DNA from 3 places in the Planomonospora alba genome. Region 1 is predicted to be linked to each of the others. Evidence: riboswitches for the same ligand, from Rfam matches in the RefSeq annotation. Region 1 holds a riboswitch; each other region holds the start of a gene.
The links. A riboswitch is a leader RNA that binds a small molecule or an ion and turns the genes downstream of it on or off. The one in region 1 is predicted to bind S-adenosylmethionine.
Positions count from the first base shown of each region.

Region 1 (5,372 bases):
GCGCGCCCGCTGGACGACGGCGTCGGCTGGTCCAGGGACCCGGCGCAGCGGGGCGACGGCGGGATCGTGCTGGGCCTGCTGCACGTCTCCGGGATGCTCGGCGTCCCCGCCTACGGGGAGGCGGCGGTGGAGGCGGGCCGGCGCATCGCCCGCCTGGCGGTGCCGGGCCACCTCTTCGGCGACTGCCCCGGCCTGCCCGCCGACGCCGTCACCCCCGGCTTCCTCTCCGGGACCGCGGGCACCGCCTTCCTGCTCGCCCGCCTGTACGGCGTGACCCGCGACGAGCGCTTCCTGGAGGCCGCGCGCCGGGGCGCCGGCTTCGTCCGCGAGGTCAGCGCGGTCGGCGAGCGGTGCGCCCTGGTCCCGCACCACGTGCCGCAGGGACGGGACCTGCACTACCTGGGCTTCTGCTCGGGCTCGGCGGGTGTGGCGAGGATGTTCTACGAGCTGTACCGGGTGACCGGCGACCGCGGCGACCTGGAGTGGGCCGGGCGGCTCGCGCACGGCGTCGTGCGCAGCGGCGTCCCGCGCCGCCGCACGGCCGGGTGCTGGAACACGGCCTGCCAGTGCTGCGGCACCGCCGGGCTGGTCGAGCTGTTCACCGGGTTGTGGGCCGCCACCGGGGACGAGGCGCACCTGGAGTTCGCCCGGACGCTCGCCGAGGACCTGATCGGCCGCGCCACCGGCCACGACGACCGGGGCTACCGCTGGTACCAGGCCTACCGGAGGCTCCGGCCGGAGGAGGTCACGGCGGACACCGGCTACATGGCCGGGGCCGCGGGCATCGGCGCCGCGCTGCTCCACCTGGACGCCGCCGGGCTGGCGAAGAACCCCCGCCGGGTCGTCCTGCTGCCCGACAACCCGTTCCCGGCGATCCCGCTGCCGGCCGCCGCGCTGCGCCGCTCCGAGGGCCGCGGCTGAGGCTCCCGTCCGCCCTTCCGGGCCGGGATCCCCGCCCGGCTCCGCGCCCGGGGTCCGAGGCGCCGTCCGCGGGGCGGGGCCGCGCGTCACGGTGGAGCACGTGGACGGCGAGGCCGGGCTGCGCGACGCGGTCGAGCGGGCACGCCTGGACGCGGGGCTGGTGATCCCCCCGGACTACGACGCCGGGATCCGGGCCGGGCGCCAGGTCACGCGGCGCTACCTCACCCGCCCCGGCGACCTCGGCTCCCACGACGTCGCGCTGTGGACGCGCTCGGTCGCGGCACGGGAGGCGGTTCTCGTGCGGGCCGCGTGGTTCGGCGCGGCCGAGGGAGCGGGCACGTTCGACGAGGGCCTCGCCGCGACGGGGAGCGCGTCCGTGCCGGGCCTGCGGGTGCGGGTCGCCACCGCCGGCGACGCGCTCTTCCCCGAGGGGTCGGGCGCGTTCTCCGCCTCGGCGCCCGCGATGCTGCTGATGTTCGTCTTCCTCGCCGCGCTGCTCGCGCTGGGCGCCTGGCGGCTGCGCCGCACGCTCACGGCGTGACCCCCGGCGCGGTCGCCGGGGGTGCGGAGGGCGGGGCGCCGGGGGCGGGGCCTCGCGCCGGGGAGCCCGCGGCGCCGCACGACCGGTCCCGGCCGCCCCGGTGGCCGAGACCGGTCGTGCGGGTCAGGCCGCGACGGGGGAGTAGGCGGTGGCGTCACCGGCGAGCACGGTGCTCGGCCGGCCGTCCACGCCCACCGGGACGTCCCCGGCGACGGTGACCCGGTGCAGGCGGCGGGGGCGGTCGCCGAAGTCGTGCACGACCCGGTGCTGGGTGGCGCGGTTGTCCCACACCGCGACGTCGCCCGGCGCCCACTTCCACCGGACGGTGTTCTCGACCTGCGTCACCTGCTCCTGGACGAGCCGGATGAGCGAGGCCGAGGCCTCGGACGGCAGGCCCACCAGGCGCCGGGCGAAGTCGCCCAGCAGGATCGCGCGTTCCCCGGTCTCGGGGTGCACGCGGACCACCGGGTGCTCGGTCTCGAAGACGGTGGAGGAGAACACCTCGGCGTAGGCGCGGGCCCGCTCCGGGTCGTCGGAGAAGGCCACCTTCGCGTAGTCGAACCGGTTGGTGTGCACGGCGCGCAGCCGGTCGAGCAGCTCGCGCAGCTCGACCGGGAGGTGCTCGTAGGCCGCGACCGTGTTGGCCCAGAGCGTGTCGCCGCCCGCCTCCGGCACCTGCACGGCCCGCAGCACCGAGGCCAGCGGGGGCCGGTCGACGAAGGTGACGTCGGTGTGCCAGCGGTCGACCTTCTGCCCGCCGCTGTAGTCCAGGTCGAGGATGTGCGCGCTGCCGCCGAGCGCGGGCACGGTCGGGTGCGCGGTGGTCAGCTCGCCGAGCAGGCCGGCGAAGGCGACCTGCTGCTCCTCGTCGAGGTGGTCCTGGCCGCGGAAGAAGATCGCCTTGTGGGTGAGCAGGGCCAGGCGGATCCCGGCCACGACGTCGGCGGGCAGGTCGCCGCCGAGCCGCACGCCGGAGACCACCGCGCCGATGCGGCCGGCGATCGGGGTGATGGTGAGGGATGACATGGGTTGCTTCCTTCCGTTCGCAGGGGGACGCGGGAACGGAAGGACCGACAGAGCGCGCTGGCCACGCGGCAGAAGTCCACGTGGCCCCGGATGGTCAGCAGAACCGTGGTCGTCACGGTCGCACCGTAGGCAGGGCGCCCGCCTATTGTCAATATAACCAGTAGGAAATTAGGGATACTTCGGGTGCCGCTCCGGAGTTCCGGCGCGGGTGGGGCTCCGTCGCCGCCGACGGCCCGGAGGGCCGCCCGGTTCCGGCCTCCCGGGACGCTTGACGCATATCCATGTATTCCCTACCCTTTTAATAGGTTAAGAGATTCGGCGCCAAGCCCCGGCTGGCCGAACGGCAACCCTCCGGCCCGGCGGGGTGCCTCCGGGGAGGACCTGGCGGCACGGTCGGCGTGCCGCAAGCGCGGACCACGACCGAGGAGATGAGGACGCAGTGCGCCGTTCATCCGATCCCTCCGACCCGACCACCGTCCCGTCCGTCCCCGGCCCCGCCGTGGAGCCCGACCGGGTGTCCGCCGGAGAGCCGGTGATCGTGTACGGCATGGGCCCCGCCCTCACCGGCCTGCTGGAACCGCTCACCCTCGGACGCGGCGGGAGGTTCGTGCGGGACCACGACAGGGGCCTGCTCTACCTGCCCGGCGGCCGGGAGCCGCTGCTGCACGTGGGGTCCGACAGGGGAGTGCCGCACCACGCGAGGCCCGGCTACGCCCTGCGCGGCGCGCCACCGCCCCTGCCGCGCTTCCTGACGCCCTCCGCCCTGCCGGACGGTCCGCTGAGCTTCCGGCACGACGTGTGGCCGCTCGCGGCCAAGGAGTTGGCGTTCGCCTACTACCACGAGCTGTTCACCGCCCACCCGAGGCGGGTCAGGGGGGACTGGGCGGAGTTCGAGGCCGCCCTCGCCGCCGAGGAGTGGGGCGGCAGGAGCGTACGCGCACTGGTCAGGAAGTCGGTGCCCGCGGTCGCCGACCGCCTCGACCTCGGCCGGATCGACCGCCCGCTCCACGGCATCAGGTTCGGCGGCCCGGCCGGGCTGCGGCGCTGGATGGACGGCTACCTGGCGGCCGTCCTCGACCGCCGCGCCGACCCGGCCCACAGCGCGGACCTGGCCCTGATCCACGGACTGCGCGCCGTGCGGGCCGTGCTGGCGGGACTGCCCGCCGACCGGCTCGCCCCGGACCCGTGGTTCTGCGGGTTCGCCGCCTTCCTGGCGGAGGGGCCGCCCGCGCCGCGCCTGGAGGAACTGCGCGCGCTGGCCCGGGCCGGGGTGGTCGCCTTCCTCGGCGCCGGCGTCCGGGTCGTGCCGGACGAGTGCGCCGGGGGCTGGCGGGCGACCGGTCCCACCGTTCCCGGCGCCGTCCACGCCCCGACCCTGATCGAGGCGCGGACGCCCGCGCCGGAACCGGACCGGACCGCCGCCCCGCTGCCGCGGCGCGCCGGCGCGCCGGCGGCGGAGCGGACCGCGGCCGGCACGCGCCTGCGCGTCGTGGCGTGAGACCTCGTGGCCCGGGACGGAGGAGACAGAGGATGACATTCGGCAGAGGCGTGCTCCCCCTCGCGCTCGCCGCCGTGCTGGCGCTCGCCGGGTGCGGCGGGGACGGGCAGGCGGGGCCCCGGACGGGCAGGCGGCGGACGGCGGCTCGCTGGTGTGGGCCGTGGAGACGGAGCCCGTCACCTTCAACCCCCACCTGTGGGCCCGGAACAAGGCCCGGCTGCTGGTGTTCAACCAGTTCGACGCGCTGCTCGCGCGGGACGCGGAAGGCGGGTTCCTGCCCTGGCTCGCCACCTCGTGGGAGGTCTCCGGCGACGGGCTGGCCTACACCCTGGAGCTCCGCGAGGACGTCACCTTCCACGACGGGGAGAAGTTCGACGCGGCGGCGGTGAAGGCCAACTTCGACCAGCTGCTCGCCCCCGGCTACAACCCCTCGGCGGTCGCGGTCCAGCTGCGCTCCTTCGACCGGGCCGAGGTGGTCGCGCCGCACACCGTCAAGCTCGTGCTGAAGGAGCCCGACGGGCTCTTCCTGGACTTCCTGTCCTCGCCGTACGCCGGACAGGTCTCCCCGAAGTCGCTGAGGACCGCCCAGGACCTCAAGGCGGGCGGCCCCGGCGCGGTCGGCACCGGGCCGTTCATCCTCGACCGGTACGTCCAGGGGCAGGAAGTGCGCTACCGGCGCAACCCGGCCTACCGCTGGGCGCCGCCGAACGCCGCCCACTCCGGGCCCGCGCACCTGGCCGAGGTGACCTACCGGTTCCTGCCCGAGGCCGCCGTCCGGGTCGGCGCGCTCACCTCCGGCCAGGTCCACGTCATCGAGGGCGTGCCCGCCACCGAGGCCGCCCTGATCAAGGGCGATCCCGCGCTCCGGCTGCGGACCGCCCTCAACTCCGGGACCGCCTTCTCCTACTACTTCAGCCTCTCCCACCCCCCGTTCGACGACCGGCGGGTCCGTGAGGCGTTCCGGCACGCCGTGGACGTGGACGCGGTGCTGAAGCCGGTCTACCAGGGCACGGCGACCCGGGCGTGGAGCATCGTCGCCTCCTGCAGCCCGTTCTACGACGCCACCCTGGAGAGGACCTACGGCGGCGACGAGGCCGAGGCCGGCGCGCTGCTCGACGCGGCGGGCTGGTCGGAGCGGGACGCCGAGGGCTTCCGGGTCAAGGACGGCAAGCGGCTGACCGTGCGCCTGGTGTCGTCGGCGCCGTTCGTCCGGGACCGGCGCGACGTCCTCGCCCAGGCCGTCCAGGCCCAGGTCAAGCAGCGTGCCGGGATCGGCCTCCGGTTGCAGACCGTGGAGCAGGGCGCGGCGGAGAGGGCCTTCGCCGAGGACCGGTACGAGATCTTCGAGAACTCCCGGGGCGACGCCGACGCCGGCGCCGCGCTCAA
Region 1 is NZ_BAAAUT010000061.1:6,138-11,509, reverse strand. It holds gene ABD823_RS28425 (lanthionine synthetase LanC family protein) at 1-921, shown strand, start outside; gene ABD823_RS28420 (hypothetical protein) at 1,022-1,462, shown strand; gene ABD823_RS28415 (TauD/TfdA dioxygenase family protein) at 1,586-2,488, opposite strand; SAM riboswitch class IV at 2,793-2,904, shown strand; gene ABD823_RS28410 (hypothetical protein) at 2,928-3,986, shown strand; gene ABD823_RS28405 (ABC transporter substrate-binding protein) at 4,147-5,372, shown strand, end outside.

Region 2 (5,372 bases), on a different contig from region 1:
TGCTGGGCGGCCTCGACAAGACCGGGGTGCGGCTCCGCACCGACCTGGTGCTGCGGGAGCCCGCGTGAAGCCGAGCCACCCCGGCGTGCTCGTCGGGATCACCGTCGTCCTCGCGCTGCTCACCTGGGTGCTGCTGCGCCCGCTGTACGCGTCCATCCCGGCCGTGCCGTGGACGGCGATCCCGACGGTCCTGCTGCTCGCGATCGGCGAGGCCTACACCGGCTGGATGACCAGGGCGCGGATCCTGCGCAGGCCGGGCACCAAGCCGGTCGAGCCGCTGGCCGTGGCCCGCCTCGTGGCCCTCGCCAAGGCCTCGGCGTACGGCGGGGCGGTCTTCGCGGGGATCTTCGCCGGGTTCGCGTTCTACGCGGCCGACATGCTGGAGCAGGACACGCCCCGCCGCGACTTCTTCATCGCGGGCGGCTCGTTCCTGGGCTGCGTGGCGCTGGTGTGCGCCGCGCTCTACCTGGAGCACTGCTGCAAGGTGCCCGAGGAGCCCGACGAGGCCCCCGAACGCCGCGGGGAGCGCTAGGGGGAGGGCCGCCCGGCCGCTACTTGTCGATGTCGCCGACCACGAAGAACATCGAGCCGAGGATCGCGACCATGTCGGCGACCAGGTGGCCGGGGAGCATCTCGCGCAGCACCTGGACGTTGTTGAAGGAGGCCGAGCGGAGCTTCATCCGCCACGGCGTCTTCTCGCCGCGCGAGACCAGGTAGTAGCCGTTGATGCCCAGAGGGTTCTCCGTCCAGGCGTAGGTGTGGCCCTCGGGGACCTTGAGCACCTTGGGCAGGCGCTGGTTGACCGGGCCCGGGGGCAGCTCGCGCAGCCGCTCCAGGCAGGCGTCCGCCAGGTCCAGGGAGACCTTGACCTGCTCCAGCAGCACCTCGAAGCGGGCGTGGCAGTCGCCGGCCGTGCGGGTGACGACCTTCACCGGAAGCTCGCCGTAGGCCAGGTAGGGGTCGTCGCGGCGCAGGTCCATGTCCACGCCGGAGGCGCGGGCGATCGGGCCGCTCACCCCGTACTGCATGATCTGCTCGCGGGTGAGCACGCCGACGCCGCGGGTGCGGGCCGTGAAGATCTCGTTGCCGATGAGCAGGCCCTCGATGTCGGGCAGCCGCCGGCGCACGTCCGCGACGGCCTGCCCGGCCCGGCCGAGCCAGCCTTCGGGGAGCTCCTCCTTCAGTCCGCCGACCCGGTTGAACATGTAGTGCATGCGTCCGCCGGAGATCTCCTCCATGACGGCCTGGAGCGTCTCGCGCTCCCGGAACGCGTAGAAGACCGGGGTCATCGCGCCCAGCTCCAGCGGGTAGGAGCCGAGGAACATCAGGTGGTTGAGGACCCGGTTGAGCTCGGCCAGCAGGGTCCTGGCCCAGACGGCCCGGACCGGGACCTCCATGCCGAGCATGCGCTCGACGGCCAGGACCACGCCCAGCTCGTTGGCGAACGCCGACAGCCAGTCGTGCCGGTTGGCCAGCACGATGATCTGCCGGTAGTCCCGCACCTCGAACAGCTTCTCCGCGCCCCGGTGCATGTAGCCCACGATCGGCTCGGCGGCGCTGATCCGCTCGCCGTCCAGCGTCAGCCGGAGCCGCAGCACGCCGTGCGTGGACGGGTGCTGCGGGCCGATGTTGAGGACCATGTCCTCGGTCGCGAGCTCCTTGCCGCCGGCGCCGCCGCCGACGAGTGAGGCTCCGGCACCGATTCCCACGACCCGTTCCGTCATGGGGCCATCATCCCTCAGCGGGGGCCCGCCGGGTCCACCCGGCGGGGGTCACTTCGGCGCCGGGGCGCCGCGGCGGGAGACGATCTCCTCCAGGGCGCGGACGAGGCGGTCGACGTGCTCGTCGGTGGTGCCGATGCCGATCGAGGCACGGACCGCGGAGACCGCGGTGTCCGCGCAGCCGCCGTCCTTCACCCCGCCCAGCAGGTGGCGGACGAACGGGTGGGCGCAGAACTTGCCGTCCCGCACGCCGACGCCGTACTCGTCGGAGAGCGCCTCGGCGACCTCGCGGGCGGTCAGGCCCTCCACGACGAAGGAGACGATGCCGACGCGCGGGTGGTCGGGGCCCCACAGGGCCAGCTCGTGCACGCCCTCGATCCCGGCGAGGCCGGTGCGGAGCCGGGCGAGCAGGCGCTCCTCCTCGCGCACCAGCGCCGTCCACCCGGTGGCGCTCAGCGCGTCGCAGGCGGCGGCCAGCGCGACGGCGCCCAGCACGTTGGGGGTGCCCGCCTCGTGCCGGGCCTCGGGGTCGGCGTGCCACTCCGCGCCCCCGCCGTCCCCGGCGCCCACGGACCGCACCGCCCCGCCGCCCTTGAGGTACGGCTCCGCCCGCGCGAGCCAGTCGGGGCGGCCGACGAGCACGCCCGTGCCGAAGGGCGCGTAGAGCTTGTGCCCCGAGAAGGCCACGTAGTCCAGGTCGAGCGCGGTCAGGTTGAGGCGGCGGTGCGGGACGAGCTGGGCCGCGTCGACGAGGATGCGGGCGCCGTGCCGGTGGGCGATGTGCGCCAGGGCGGCGATCGGCCACAGCTCGCCGGTGACGTTGGATGCGGCGGTCACCACGAGCAGCTTCGGGCCGTCGACGCCGGCCAGGGCCTCGTCGGCCGCGCGGACGGCCTCGCCGGGGAAGGCGGGCGGCGCCAGCCGTACGGCGCCGGCCCAGGGGAGCAGCGAGGCGTGGTGCTCGGTGTCGAAGACGACGACGGTGGTGCCCTCCGGCAGGGCGCGGGCCAGCAGGTTGACGGCGTCGGTCGTGTTGCGGGTGAAGACCACCGCGTCGCCGGGGCGGGCGCCGACGAAGGCGCGGACGGTGTGCCGGGCCTGCTCGTAGCGGGCCGTGGTGAGCTGCGAGGCGTAGCCGGCGCCCCGGTGGACGCTGGAGTAGGCCGGGAGCGCGGCGGCGACGGCGGCGCTCACCGGCTCCAGACAGGGGGCGCTGGCGGCGTAGTCGAGGTTGGCGTAGGGGACGAGCCTGCCGCCCCGGACGGGGACCGCGAGGTCGGCGCCGAGCACCGCGGGGATCGGCCGGCCGGCGGCGGCCCGCCGTACGGGCTCGGGAACGGCGGCGGGGACGACGGTGCCGGTGGTGGGGATGCCGAGCAGGGACACGCCAGGACTCCTTCGAGGTCATCGGACCCCAAGCCCCTGCGAGGCGTGGCGATGGTGCGTGGAGCCCGCGCTTGACCGGCACCACCCCGGTGCCGGACCAGGTCCTCACCCGGGGCACCCCGCCGCGGACGCGAGGGTTGCCGGCCAGCGAGCCGGGGCTTGTCACTGGCACTCATGACCTACCGCGAACTATAACCGTCCCCGTCCGCCGGTCCGCAAGTCGGACACGGAATGGTGTCGGCCGCCGCGGGCAGGAACCTCCGGCGCCCGCCGATCGTCTACGCGGCGTGACCGGCTGGAACACCACGACCCCCTGGAGGAGGCGGCGATGGACTGGGTGACCGACCCGCAGATATGGGTGGGATTCCTCACCCTCGTCGGCCTGGAGATCGTCCTCGGCATCGACAACGTCATCTTCATCTCGATCCTGGCGGGCAAGCTCCCGCCCGAGCAGCGCGACAGGGCGCGCAAACTCGGACTGATCGCCGCCCTGCTCACCCGCCTGGCGCTGCTGTTCGCGCTGTCCTGGGTGATCCGGTTGACCGCCCCGCTCTTCGAGGTCCTCGGACAGGAGATCTCGGGCCGCGACCTGATCCTGATCCTGGGCGGCCTGTTCCTGATAGGCAAGAGCGTCTTCGAGATCCACGACAACCTGGAGGGCAAGTCCGGCCACGCCGGAGGGAAGGTGGCCTCCTCCTTCACCGCGGTGATCGTGCAGATCATGATCCTGGACATCGTCTTCTCGCTCGACTCGGTGATCACCGCGGTCGGCATGGTGGACGAGATCGGCGTCATGGTCGCGGCCGTCGTGGTCTCGGTCCTGGTGATGCTGTTCGCCTCCGGGCCGATCAGCCGCTTCGTGGACCGGCACCCGAGCATCAAGATGCTCGCCCTGTCCTTCCTGATCCTCATCGGCGTGGTGCTCCTGGCCGAGGGCTTCGAGCAGCACATCCCCAAGGGCTACGTCTACTTCGCGATGGCCTTCTCGCTGCTGGTGGAGATGCTCAACATCCGCATGCGCAGCAAGGCGGGCGCCCAGGAGCCGGTGGAGCTGCACCATCGTTACGAAGAGGAGAAGCCCGCCGAGGGATAGGCGGATTACGATGCCGATGTGAGGTTTGATCCTTGGAGTCCGGAATTCGTCGCCCATCCCTACGACGTCTACGCCGAACTGCGCCGTGAGCGGCCGGTCGGCTTCTTCGAGCCGACCGGCCAGTGGCTGATCGCCCGGCACGCCGACGTCAACGCGCTGCTGCGCGACCGCAGGCTGGGCCGCTCCTACCTGCACACGGCCACCCACGCGGAGTTCGGCCGGCCCGACGACCCGGAGTTCCAGGAACCGTTCTGGAGGGTGATCCGCGCCGGGATGCTCGACGTCGAGCCGCCGGTCCACACCCGCCTGAGGCGGCTGGTCTCCAAGGCGTTCACCCCCCGCATGGTCGAGGCGCTGCGGCCCAAGGTCGCCGAGCTCGCCGGCGGGCTGGTGGACCGGTTCGCCGAGCGCGGCGGCGGCGACCTCATCGCCGAGGTGGCCGAGCCGCTCCCGGTGACCGTGATCGCCGAGATGCTCGGCGTGCCCGAGGCCGACCGGCACCTGCTCCGCCCCTGGTCCGCCGACATCTGCGGGATGTACGAGCTGAACCCCTCGATCGAGGCCCAGCACACCGCCGTGCGCGCCGCGCAGGAGTTCTCCGCCTACCTCGTCGACCTGGCCCGCCACCGCCGGGAGCACCCCGGCGACGACCTGATCAGCGCCCTCGCCCAGGTCGCCGACGAAGGCGACAGGCTCACCGAGGACGAGCTGGTCGGCACCTGCGTGCTGCTGCTCAACGCCGGGCACGAGGCCACGGTCAACACCACGGGGAACGGCTGGTGGGCGCTGTTCCGCAACCCCGCCGAGCTGGAGCGGCTCCGCGCCGACCACTCCCTGATCCCCACCGCGATCGAGGAGCTGCTGCGCTGGGACACCCCGCTGCAGATGTTCGAGCGCTGGGTGCTGGAGGACATCACGGTCGGCGGGGTCGACATCCCGCGCGGCTCCGAGGTGGCGCTGCTGTTCGGCTCGGCCAACCGCGACCCCGAGGTGTTCGAGGACCCCGACCGCCTCGACGTGGGGCGCAGGGACAACCCGCACATCTCCTTCGGCGCCGGCATCCACTTCTGCCTGGGCGCGCCGCTGGCCCGGATCGAGCTGGCCGAGTCGTTCGGGGCGCTGCTGCGCCGGGCCCCGAAGATGGAGCTCGCCGCCGAGCCGGTCTGGGGGCC
Region 2 is NZ_BAAAUT010000007.1:60,755-66,126, forward strand. It holds gene folK (2-amino-4-hydroxy-6-hydroxymethyldihydropteridine diphosphokinase) at 1-68, shown strand, start outside; gene ABD823_RS05845 (DUF3180 domain-containing protein) at 65-532, shown strand; gene ABD823_RS05850 (NADH-quinone oxidoreductase subunit D) at 552-1,724, opposite strand; gene ABD823_RS05855 (aminotransferase class V-fold PLP-dependent enzyme) at 1,773-3,107, opposite strand; SAM riboswitch class IV at 3,170-3,287, opposite strand; gene ABD823_RS05860 (TerC family protein) at 3,436-4,200, shown strand; gene ABD823_RS05865 (cytochrome P450) at 4,219-5,372, shown strand, end outside.
Region 2: another riboswitch for S-adenosylmethionine. It lies ahead of ABD823_RS05855 (aminotransferase class V-fold PLP-dependent enzyme); the one in region 1 lies ahead of ABD823_RS28410 (hypothetical protein).

Region 3 (5,372 bases), on a different contig from region 1:
GTCGGCGAGCTGGTTCATACCGCGCTCGAGACCGCGCCGGGCGTCCTCGTCAAACGCGATCATCTTGGCTGCCATACGGCTAGACCTCCCAAACACAGGGTGGCGTGCACCGGATCGAGCCGACGCCCGCGACGGCATGTGGGTCCGCGGCTCCGTTCGGCGGACCCCATCGCCTCGATCCAGGGTTGGCACTCTCGCACAGAGAGTGCCAACGAACTGTTTAGCACTCTACCCTGCCGAGTGCAAGCCGCGGCGCGCTGAGCTGGGCTTCGCTCACAGCAAAGAGGTCAAACCGTACGATCCCCAAACTTCGCGGACGTATCCCCCAGAGTGGATGCGAGCCTCCCGGGGAGGCCGCGATCCCGGACACGCGAAAGCCCGGCCCCCCGGGTGAACCGGGCGACCGGGCCGACGCGCGGGAGGGTCCACACGGACTGCGGTGCCGCCGGACCCTCCGGTCATCTCCTCCGGCCGATCCGCCGGACGTCCGGGCTCAGACGGTCCTGACGGACTCCGCCTGCGGCCCCTTCTGCCCCTGGGTGATCTCGAACTCGACCCGCTGGCCCTGCTCGAGCGCCCGGTAGCCGTCCATCAGGATCGCGGAGTAATGGACGAACACATCCTTACCACCGTCTACCGCGATGAAGCCGTAGCCCTTGTCCGCGTTGAACCACTTGACGGTGCCCTGCGCCACTTCCGTCTCCTCTTACCGACCTTGAAGACCACGCCCATTCCACTCGCGAGGTCTTCGATCTCCGCGGCGAAGGACATCGCCCCATCGATCGTTCTCGACCATACCTGTGGGACACCGTAGGGCAACAGAGTCAATCCACTAATCATCCGTTTACCCGTGACTTTGGCACGAGAACAAGCTTTTGCTCGCACTGCAATTTAGTTCAACATTGCATTATTTCCTGATGTCACACATATGAACCCCCGCCACAAAACACGACACCCGCACGCGGCCGGAGCCGGTGCGGGTGTCGTGGCGGGCCCCGCGGGCGCCCGGAGGGGCACCCGCGGGGATCGGATCAGGCGGGCGGTCAGCCGCCGGCGACCGCCGGGATGATGGAGACCTGGACGCCGGACGGAGTGGCGGTGTCGAGGTTGTCCGCGAAACGGACGTCCTCTTCACCCACATAAACGTTGACAAAACGCCGGATCTTGCCCGTTTCGTCGAGGATCCGGGCACCGATGCCGGGGTAGTCCGCGTCGAGCTTCTCCAGGACCTCCCGGAGGGTCGCCCCTTCTCCGCTCACCTCGGCGGCACCATTGGTGTATGTCCGGAGAATCGTCGGAATTCGCACAGAAACGCTCATAATCCAGTACCTTTCGCGAGTTCTCAGGCGAGCGCGGCGCGGAATGCGTCGAGGGACGGCCGGATGACCGCGGTGGGCCGCGCCCGGTCCGCCACCGCGTCGAGGGTCTTCAGCCCCTCGCCGGTGTTCAGCACGACCGTCTCGCCGTCCGGGTCGAGCCGGCCCTCGGCGACCAGCTTGCGCAGCACGCCGACGGTGACGCCGCCCGCCGTCTCGGCGAAGACGCCCTCGGTCCGGGCCAGCAGCCGGATCGCGTCGACGATCTCGGCGTCCGTGACGTCCTCGACCGCGCCGCCGGTGCGCCGGGCGATGTCCAGCACGTACGGCCCGTCGGCCGGGTTGCCGATCGCCAGCGACTTGGCGATCGTGTCCGGCTTGACCGGGCGGATCACGTCGTGGCCCGCCTTGTAGGCGGCGGAGACCGGGGAGCAGCCCTCGGCCTGAGCCGCGAAGATCTTGTACGGCTTCTCCTCGACGAGCCCGAGGGCGATCAGTTCCCGGAAACCCTTGTCGATCTTCGTGAGCTGGGAGCCGGAGGCCACCGGCACGACGATCTGGTCGGGGAGCCGCCAGCCGAGCTGCTCGGCGATCTCGTAGGCGAGCGTCTTGGAGCCCTCGGCGTAGTAGGGGCGGAGGTTGACGTTGACGAAGCCCCACCGGTCGCCCAGCTCGTCGCCGATGAGCTCGGAGCAGAAGCGGTTCACGTCGTCGTAGGTGCCCTCGATGCCGACCAGGCGCCCGCCGTAGACCGAGGCCATGACGATCTTGGCCTCCTCCAGGTCGGCGGGGATGAAGACGCAGGCGTCCAGGCCGGCCCGGGCCGCGGCGGCGGTGACCGCGCCGGCGAGGTTGCCGGTGGAGGAGCAGGACAGGGTGTGGAAGCCGAAGTTGCGGGCCGCCTCGACCGCGATGGCCACCACCCGGTCCTTGAAGGAGTGCGTGGGGTTGCCGGAGTCGTCCTTCACGTGGAGGGCGCGGACGCCCAGTTCGCGGGCGAGGTTGTCGGCCTTGACCAGCTTGGTCCAGCCGGGCGCCATGTTGCGCTTGGCGGTGACGTCCGCCGGGACCGGCAGGAGCGAGCGGTAGCGCCAGATGTTGGCCGGTCCGGCGGCGATCTGCTCGCGGGTCACCCGGGGGAACTCGTAGGCGATCTCGAGAGGACCGAAACACTCGGCACAGGCGAAGCTGGGGCCGAGGTCGTAGCGGGCACCGCACTCGCGACAGGACAGGGCCACGGCGGGGCCGAAGTCGAGCGACGTGGTGGTGGTTTCAGCGGTTGCAAACGCCATGAAGCGAGGCCTTTCCCTCATCTTCGTCTGCGACCACCTTGATCGCAGACCGGAATTGGCACCTGTCCCGGCCGACCTCGTCAGATCACGAGTCTTGAACCGGGAGGGTTGCCGGGGCTTCGCAGGGCCGGTCCCTCCACCCCTCTGGATGAGCACGTATTCAGTTGTCGGACCTGCTGAGCAGGTTGAAAGCACTCTACCCCGGCGGCTCACCGCCCTGACCACCCGTCTCATTTCCCGAGACGGATCGTGTTAGCCGGTGGACGCCCTCCGCAGGGAGCACCCGCCCCCGGAGCACGGGGTCAGGAGCCGTAGGCCTCGCCCAGCGCGCCCTGGACGTACTTGCGCGCCTGGTGGATGCGGGACTTGGCGGTGCCGAGCGGGATGCCGAGCTGCTCGGCCACCTCGTTGTAGTCGAGCTGGCAGATGTCGCGCAGCACCAGCGCCTGGGCCAGCTCCGGCTTGGATGCCTCCAGCGCCTCCATCGCGTCGAGCAGGTCCAGCCGGGAGCCCGCGATCACGCTCACCCGGGCGACGTCCGGCTTCTGCAGCGGCAGCTCGTCGGAGCTCTGCTCGGCCGCGCGCCGCTTCAGCGAGCGGTAGGTGGTCCGCGCGCAGTTGGCCGTCACGATGTGCAGCCACGTGCTGAAGCGGGCCCGGCCCTCGAAGCGGCCGATGTTGCGGGCCACCGCCAGCAGCGTGTCCTGGCACGCCTCCTCGGCGTCCTGCCGGTAGGGCAGGATCCGGCCGCAGTGCCGCAGCACGTCGGGCTCGATCCGCCGCAGCAGCTCACCCAGCGCGCGGTGGTCCCCCCGGGCGGCCGCCCGGGCCAGCTCCTCGGTCGTCTCGTCCAGCGCCATCACGAGCCCCCATCAGCGATCACTGTCGCTGGACATCCTAGGGTCGGAGGCAATGTTTGGTTAACCTCGGAGGCAAGCGTGCCCCAGGACGGGCAGACCTCCCGGCGTCCGCAGTAGTCCTAGAAGCTGAGGGGCGTGTTTCCCGTAGGCGAGGAAAGCTCATGAACACGATCCTGGTGGCGTCCAATCGTGGCCCCGTCTCGTTCACCGTCTCGGAGGACGGCTCGCTGTCCATGCGTCGGGGCGGCGGCGGACTGGTGTCAGGTCTGTCGGAGGTGGCCAAGGAGCTGGACCTGCTCTGGGTCTGCGCCGCGCTCTCCGACGGCGACCGCGCCGCCGTACGGCAGGCGCCCGGCGGCCGCCTCGACCAGACGGGATACGACACCGGCGCGCTGCGCATGCTCGACATCCCCCCGGCGACCTTCCACCGCGCCTACAACGCGGTGGCCAACTCCACGCTCTGGTTCGTCCACCACCTGCTCTACGACACCGCCAACACCCCGCACTTCGACGCCCGCTTCCGCCGGGAGTGGGAGTCCTACCAGTCCTACAACGCCGCGTTCGCGGTGGCGCTGGCCGAGGAGGCCGCGCACGGCGCGCAGGTGCTGGTGCAGGACTACCACCTCAGCCTGACCCCGGCCATGCTCCGCGTCGAGCGTCCCGACCTGCGCATCGGGCACTTCTCGCACACCCCGTGGGCGCCGCCGGAGTACTTCGCCCTGCTCCCGGACGACGTCGCCGCCGAGCTGCTGGAGGGCGTCCTGGGCGCCGACCACGCGGGCTTCCTGACCGTGCGGTGGGCCGAGGCGTTCATGGACTGCTGCGAGACGGTGCTCGGCGCGCGGGTGGACCGCCAGGGCCACACCGTCTCCCACTGCGGCCGCACCACCCGGATCGGCGTGCACCCGCTGGGCGTGGACGGCGAGGCGCTCTGGGCCCGGGCGAGCGAGCCCGACGTCGAGTCGCACATGGCCGCCCTGCGCGACCAGGTCGGCGACCGCAGGCTGATCGTGCGGATCGACCGGACCGAGCTGTCGAAGAACATCGTCCGCGGGCTGACCGCCTACCGGGAGTTCCTGGCCGCCCATCCGGAGTGGCACGGCCGGGTCGTGCACCTGGCCTTCGCCTACCCGTCCCGGCACGACCTGCCGGAGTACCGGGAGTACACCGCGGCGGTGCAGCGCTGCGCCAAGGAGATCGAGGACGAGTACGCCACCGAGGACTGGGATCCGCTCATCCTCAACGTCAACGACGACTATCCGCGCTCCCTCGCCGCCTACCGGCTGGCCGACGTGCTGCTGGTCAACCCCATCCGCGACGGCATGAACCTGGTGGCCAAGGAGGGCCCGATCCTGGCCCCGCGCAGCGCGCTCGTGCTCTCCCGCGAGGCGGGCGCGGCCGCCGAGCTGGGCGTGGACGCCCTGCTGGTCAACCCCTACGACGTCTCGGCCACCGCCGAGGCCCTGCACCGGGGGCTGGTCATGCCGGAGGAGGAGCGGCACCGGCGGGGCGCACGGCTGGCCGCCGCGGCCGCCGCGCTCCCCCCGCACCTGTGGTTCGCCGAGCAGCTGGCCGCCCTCGGCTGGTCACCCGACCAGGTGAGATAGTTTCAGTGGACATCCCACCTTTTTTCGTCCACGCGGGGGAAGCACTTGGCCACGATCACACCCGTCCGGCTGACCCGTGATCGCGCCACCTGGCTCATCTACCTCCAGCTCGGAGCCTTCGCCACCTACCTGTACGGCCTCAGCGCGGCCCTGCCGCTGCTCCGCCTCGACCTGGGGATCTCGCAGGCGGTCGCCGGGCTGCACGGCACCGCGATGGCGGCCGGCGCCGTCCTCACCGGCCTCGCGCTGCCCTGGCTGACCCGCAGGGTGGGCCGCCGGGCCGTCACCTGGACCGGT
Region 3 is NZ_BAAAUT010000056.1:23,058-28,429, reverse strand. It holds gene groL (chaperonin GroEL) at 1-75, opposite strand, end outside; gene ABD823_RS27495 (cold-shock protein) at 494-694, opposite strand; gene ABD823_RS27490 (MoaD/ThiS family protein) at 1,044-1,319, opposite strand; gene thrC (threonine synthase) at 1,343-2,608, opposite strand; SAM riboswitch class I at 2,623-2,763, opposite strand; gene ABD823_RS27480 (RNA polymerase sigma factor) at 2,911-3,468, opposite strand; gene ABD823_RS27475 (alpha,alpha-trehalose-phosphate synthase (UDP-forming)) at 3,630-5,075, shown strand; gene ABD823_RS27470 (MFS transporter) at 5,121-5,372, shown strand, end outside.
Region 3: another riboswitch for S-adenosylmethionine. It lies ahead of thrC (threonine synthase); the one in region 1 lies ahead of ABD823_RS28410 (hypothetical protein).